One region of the Flavobacterium sp. WC2409 genome, then DNA from elsewhere that is predicted to be linked to it. Evidence: riboswitches for the same ligand, from Rfam matches in the RefSeq annotation. Region 1 holds a riboswitch; each other region holds the start of a gene.
The links. A riboswitch is a leader RNA that binds a small molecule or an ion and turns the genes downstream of it on or off. The one in region 1 is predicted to bind S-adenosylmethionine.
Positions count from the first base shown of each region.

Region 1 (2,274 bases):
TTCCTTGAATAACACAGGAAAAAATATCAAGAATGGCGGCTGTTTTTTTGGAACTTAAATTGTATTCGTCGTTAATTTCCTTGGCAATTCCTCCAGTAATAACAATAGAAACGGTATTATTAGCAATAGCTACATTAGTAAAACCCACCAAAGCACCTATCCCCGCTTGGGCTGATTTTTTACTCTTAATGCGTTTTTTGATTTGGTGCAATAAAAAATCAATACCTCCAGCCTTATCCACCATAGCGGCTAAACCTCCAGTTAGCATCGATAGTAAAAAGATTTCAGTCATACTGGTGAATCCTTCATAAATTTTTCGAGCAAATTCCATTAACGTAAAATGATTTCCAAAATACCCAATCAATCCAGCCAATATAGTTCCAATAATCAAGGTAGAAAATACATCAACACCAACCAATGCAAGTACAATTACTAAAATATAAGGCACAATTGCAATCCATTCAAAACTTGTTTTAGGAATAGCTACTGCAGTAATATCAGAATTCAATCCCAAATAAAAGAATACTGCGATCGTAATAATAGCAGCTGGAAAAGCAATGAATAAATTGATTTTAAATTTATCTTTCAATTCACAACCTAAGGATTGTGTCGCAGCAATTGTCGTATCGGAAATCATAGATAAATTATCACCTAACATGGAACCTCCTAATAAAGCACCAGCAATCAAAGGCAATGAAGCACCACTAGAATTAGCCAAATCAACCGCAATTGGCCCAATTGCCACAATTGCACCTACAGAAGTTCCTGTAGCAGTTGATAAAAAAGCGGCTATCAAAAAGATCCCCAACGGAAAGTAAGCCACATCCACAGTATTAATTCCAAGACTTACCACGGCATCAACACCTCCCATTGCTTTACTAACCACTGCAAAAGCACCTGCTAATAGATAAATCAAACACATGGTCATAATTTTACTCTCTCCGCAACCTGCAATCAAGGTGGTTACTTTTTCATCCGCTGAACCTTTGAACAGTAAAAAAGCAGCAATAATTCCAATTAAAACCGCTATTGGAGCAGGTAACGCATAAAAGTCATCAAGCCAAATTCCGGCTCCTAAAAAAGTAAAAATAAAAATCAATAAAGGAATTAAAGCATAAGCACTTCCCTTTTTTTTAAATAAATGAGTCATAAATCAGTTTTAAAAATGATAGTATTATTACGAAAACAAAAGCAAAAAAATGGGAATGTAAAACAACATTTTTTCCAAAGGATTTGGCTTATCGTTTTAGCACCTTGCTCGTTGTTGCAGGTTGCTATCTCATTATGAGATTCGTGATAACGGGTGCAAAAGTAAATATTATTTTATATAAAAAGCAATAGTAAACTAGATTTTATAATTTAAAACCAAAAAAGCCTTACCGAAGTAAAGCTTTTTATAAATAAATTATAATTTTTGAAACTGACTAGAAAGCCACATTCCATTTTGGTAATCTTCCATTTTCATCTAAGAAGTTTTGTAACACTTGTCCTTCTACGAATGTTGGAATCCCTTTAGATTTCTCGTTGAAAGTTTCGTACCAAACCACTTCTAAAGTGCTAATATCTTCTTTTACCATTTGTGTTGGCCAAGAATATTTTCTTCCTGTTTTTGCAAACTGGTGTCCTTCAACAATCTTTTCTTTCAAACCACCATTTTTGATTTTCAAAGACCCATCGTTTTGAACAGTTCCTGTAGAACCCACCATGATTAACTCTTTTTCATCTGCAACAGCATAAACCAAAAACACACCACTTCCTTCAGAAGCGTTACATACTTGCTCTAAGCTATCGTCTGCTGTAAAAGTGAAGCTATCGCTTACCTTAAACTTTTTTAATTCTTTGTACATCTTTCTTTTGTATTAATATTAAATAAAATGCCTCACAAAAAAAGTGAGGCATTTTTATAATGACTTGAAATCACCACTAATTTTTCAATTATCCGATAACTTCTTTAACTTTTTTACCAATTTCTGCTGGAGAATCTACAACGTGAATTCCACATTCTCTCATGATTTGTTTTTTAGCTTCAGCAGTATCATCAGATCCACCTACAATAGCACCTGCGTGACCCATTGTTCTTCCTGCTGGAGCGGTAACTCCTGCAATGAAACCAACAACTGGCTTACGGTTACCATCAGCTTTAATCCAATGTGCAGCATCAGCTTCTAATTGACCACCTATCTCACCTATCATAACGATACATTCTGTTTCTGGGTCATTCATCAATAATTCAACTGCCTCTTTAGTAGTAGTTCCAATGATTGGGTCTCCACC
Region 1 covers NZ_CP165625.1:1,350,972-1,353,245, reverse strand. The annotation lists gene AB3G34_RS05870 (Na+/H+ antiporter NhaC family protein) at 1-1,150, opposite strand, end outside; SAM-I-IV-variant riboswitch at 1,209-1,305, opposite strand; gene AB3G34_RS05865 (hypothetical protein) at 1,425-1,847, opposite strand; gene sucD (succinate--CoA ligase subunit alpha) at 1,936-2,274, opposite strand, start outside.

Region 2 (2,274 bases), 1.4 Mb from region 1:
AACTTTTTAATTCTTCTTATTTTGGGCGTGACCACAAGGGTCGGGCTATTCGTTACAAGTCCTCGACTAATTCCGCTTTCGCTTCATTTGTCTGTGGGCTTTTCACTGCTATCCCTCACGCGGGCAATGCCCCTATCATTACGAGAAACGAATTCTCTCGTCCTACAATCCTGCAAGGTTTTTTTAACCTTGTAGGTTTATTTCTCGATTCACTTTCTCAATTTATTCCTACAAGGTTAAAAAAACCTTGCAGGAAAAGCTATTTACTTATAATGTAGCAGTTTTAGACGCGATAAATTGCGTCTCTATCCCCGTTTACATTGTTGCCGTCGAAACTCTTGGTTTATAATCCTTGGCGATATCAGCAATTAACTTGATGTGTTCTGGTGTTGTTCCGCAACAACCGCCTATAATGTTTACTAAATTATCGTCTAAGTAGGTTTTAATTTGCGCTTGCATCTCTTGTGGCGTTTCATCGTATTCTCCAAAGGCATTTGGTAATCCTGCATTAGGATGCGCTGATACATTGAAAGAAGTATTTTGTGATAAAGTCTGCAAGTATGGTTTCAACAAATCAGCTCCAAGGGCACAATTGAATCCTACACTCAATAATGGAATATGCGAAACCGAAACTAAGAAAGCTTCTACTGTTTGCCCAGAAAGTGTTCTTCCTGAAGCATCGGTAATCGTTCCTGAAACCATGATGGGAATATCGATATTGCGTTCGTCTTTTACTTCTTCGATCGCAAAAAGGGCTGCTTTGGCATTTAGTGTATCAAAAATAGTTTCAACGAGTAATAAATCACTTCCTCCGTCAATTAATGCTTCTACTTGTTGCTTGTACGCAATGCGCAAATCATCAAAAGTTACGGCTCTATATCCTGGATCGTTTACATCTGGTGACATACTTGCTGTTCTGTTTGTTGGTCCTATTGAACCCGCTACAAAACGAGGTTTGTCTGGATTTTTAGCTGCCCATTCATCGGCTACTTCACGGGCTAATTTTGCCGATTCGTAGTTTAATTCATATACAATATCTTCCAGATGATAATCGGCCATTCCGATAGTCGTTCCTGAGAAGGTATTGGTTTCAACAATATCAGCTCCAGCCTCAAAATAAGCTGCGTGAACCGCTTTTATGGCTTGTGGTTGTGTAAGTGACAATAAATCGTTGTTTCCTTTTAAGGAATGTGGAAAATCTTTGAAACGCTCTCCACGAAAATCTTCTTCGGAGAAATTGTAGCGCTGCAACATGGTTCCCATCGCTCCATCGAGGATGAGTATGTTTTTTTTAATGGCTTCTTGAATACTTGACATAACTTTTTATTTCTTGTAAACCACAATGATTTGTTGTGATTTATACTTTTGATTATTAATTACAAAAGTTCACTATTGTTTCTTTTTAGCCCTGATTGCAGTGAAAATCCTTTTTATCCTGAATTTAGTTCAGGATCCTGAACTAAATTCAGGATAAAAAGATTGAAACGGAAAGCAGGAAGGATGATGGTAAAAAAGCACCAATCATTCGCTCTAAAAAAATATCGATATGTTGTCAAGAAAAGGTTTGAGAAATACTGTAAAAGTATTCTTGTGTTATCTATCTTGGATGCTGAAACAAGTTCAGCATAAAGTAGAATGTAGCACCTTCTTTAAAGATAAAGGGTTGCTAAGGTTTCATCGGGTCTTTCCCTCCGCCTTTCGTGATAACTTTCAATAAATATAGGAACGGTGCAAAGTAAAGACATAGCGCTAATACTTGCAAGTATTAGCGCTATATTTTTTAACTTGAATGTGATAAATTGTTATACTATAGCTTTTACCACTGCTTTTGGCGCCTCTTTACGAGTTCCGTCAAAACCGTCAACACCAGAAACTGTAGTATATTTCAACACATATCGTTTCCCTGGATTGATAATTTGGTACGCTGCCTGGCACATTAATGTTGCTTCATGGAAACCACAAAGAATTAATTTTAATTTACCTGGATAGGTATTCACATCTCCAATGGCAAAAATACCCGGAATATTAGTTTGATAATCTAAAGCATTGTTTACTTTGATTGCATTTTTTTCAATTTCTAATCCCCAATGTCCTATAGGACCTAATTTTGGTGTAAGACCAAAAAGAGGAATAAAGAAATCTGTTTCAATTTTACGATGCGCTCCATTTTCATCAATGTCAATTGATTCAATATGTTCTGCTCCGTTTATTCCTACGACCTCAGCAGGGGTAATCATACGAATTTTTCCGGCATCTTTTAATTCTTGTACTTTT
Region 2 covers NZ_CP165625.1:3,860,748-3,863,021, reverse strand. The annotation lists gene AB3G34_RS16525 (homocysteine S-methyltransferase family protein) at 316-1,317, opposite strand; SAM riboswitch class I at 1,591-1,710, opposite strand; gene AB3G34_RS16520 (NAD(P)/FAD-dependent oxidoreductase) at 1,803-2,274, opposite strand, start outside.
Region 2: linked by a shared signal. The riboswitch ahead of AB3G34_RS16525 (homocysteine S-methyltransferase family protein) and the one ahead of AB3G34_RS05870 (Na+/H+ antiporter NhaC family protein) in region 1 are both predicted to bind S-adenosylmethionine.

Region 3 (2,274 bases), 1.4 Mb from region 1:
TATCGTTAAATAGTTGTGAATTATTTGGAAGATACAGAATTAAATAAGATATTTGTTTCAGTAAAAAATACCAAAGATGAATTTTAATATTTGTAAACAATTTGTAGTCCTATCGAAGAAATTCGGGAGCTAGTTATTGCTTTAAATTATATATAATATAATATAGCAAAAGCCTCCCAAGACAATTGGGAGGCTTTTTTAATTTATACAAATAGTACGATTCATAAAAATAAATAAATGAAAATATTTTCAAATAAAAAGATTCAGATAGTTGTCGCAATGTTTTGCGATAAGGTCTGTTGATTCCAAAAGTATAAGTTTTATATAACTTGAATCCTTTTGGTATTTTGTCCAAAAGGATTTTTTTTATTCTGGTATCTAAATTTTTTTAAAATAATAAAGAGAAAACAAACTAACTTAAATATAATTATCATGAGTACAACTAACAAATTTTCAAGAACATTGGGGTTTCTAAGGAATTTAAGAGGCAAAAAAAATACGGACAACGGACTAGTTGTTGATGAATTAGTGAATCCAAGATTGGGAATGGAAATACCAGACTCAAAAAAATCTAAAAAAGCAGTCAATTCATTACAACTTTTAATGTATTCAAAAGAAAATGATACACTTTTCATTTAATTGGAAGTTGTTCAACATCCCTTTTGTACGCGAGTAATTTCTGAATAGTTATATTCAGCGATGCCTTGCGTTTTTTTGTTAAATATATTTTTAGCTAAAAATCAGAATGTTTAAAATTTGGTTGTTTAAAAAATTAGTAGTTAATTTGCATCATTAAGTTCACAAACGTATTGAAATGTTATAAAGAAAGGACGAGGGATTAGACCCGATGAAGCCTTAGCAACCCTTTGAGAAATCGAAGAAGGTGCTGCATTCTACCACTCCCAAAAGTGGAAAGATAACAACAAGAAATTCTCTAGTAATTCCCTAGTTTTTTCTTTCTAATATTTCCAAATACAAATCAAAATCAATAAAAGATTTGACATTGGAAAATAAACCAACACATATTACCTTACAAAATTTCACCACCCATAATGGTGCATTATACGCTAGCCTCAACTTAAGTTATCAAGTTTTTGGTGCTCCGCTGCATACGGCTCCCATTATTTTAATAAACCATGCCTTGACCGGAAATTCACAAGTTATTGGAGAATCAGGTTGGTGGAATGATATCGTGGGTGTCGATAAAACAATTGATACTAGAAAATATACTATTGTCTCTTTTGATGTACCAGGTAACGGATTCAATTCGGCTACCATCGAAAATTACAGAGATTTTATCGCCAGAGATATTGCTAGGATTTTCATCGAAGGACTTCGGTTTTTGAAAATTGATAGTTTATTTGCTCTCATTGGCGGTTCTGTAGGTGGTGGAATTGCTTGGGAAATTTTAGCTTTGGAACCTAAATTGGCACAAAATTTTATTCCTATTGCTACAGATTGGAAAGCGACAGACTGGTTGATTGCTAATTGTTATTTGCAAGAGCAAATCCTTAATAATTCTAAAAAACCTATTGAAGATGCCCGTATTCACGCCATGTTGTGCTACCGAACACCTGAATCTTTCAAAGAAAAATTTAATAGGGATATCAATGTGCAACTCGAAACATTTCAAGTAGAAAGTTGGTTGAATTACCACGGAGAAAAACTAGAAAAAAGGTTTCAACTATCTGCTTATAAAATGATGAATCAATTGTTGAAAACAATTGATATTACTCGGAATCATGAGTCTTTAGAATCGATTATTTCAAAAGTAGATGCCAATATATACATTGTAGGAATCAATTCGGATTTGTTTTTTACAGCAAAAGAAAATCGAGAAACCTACAATGAAATTAAAAAATTTAAAAATAATGTATTCTATAGTGAGATTGACTCACAACACGGGCACGATGCCTTCTTGATGGAATACGAACAATTAGACAATTTATTAGAAGTTGTTTTTAAAAATAAAAAGCAGATGAAAATAGTAAAATTTGGTGGAAAATCTTTGGCTAACGGCGAAGGAATCAATACAGTTTTGGATATTATTGAAAGTAAAGTAAAGCAAGAAGAAAAAATTGCTGTTGTAGTTTCGGCACGTGGCAAAGCAACAGATGAGCTTGATGATATTTTAACCATCGCTGCCAAAAACGGAAACTATAAGCCTTTACTAGAAAGTTTTAAAACCTATCAAAAAGACGGTTTTGACGCAGTAGATTTCTCGGCTGAATTTGATAAACTAGACAAACTATTTGAAGGGGTAAGTTTAATTGG
Region 3 covers NZ_CP165625.1:3,845,587-3,847,860, forward strand. The annotation lists gene AB3G34_RS16460 (hypothetical protein) at 433-639, shown strand; SAM riboswitch class I at 815-923, shown strand; gene thrA (bifunctional aspartate kinase/homoserine dehydrogenase I) at 1,004-2,274, shown strand, end outside.
Region 3: linked by a shared signal. The riboswitch ahead of thrA (bifunctional aspartate kinase/homoserine dehydrogenase I) and the one ahead of AB3G34_RS05870 (Na+/H+ antiporter NhaC family protein) in region 1 are both predicted to bind S-adenosylmethionine.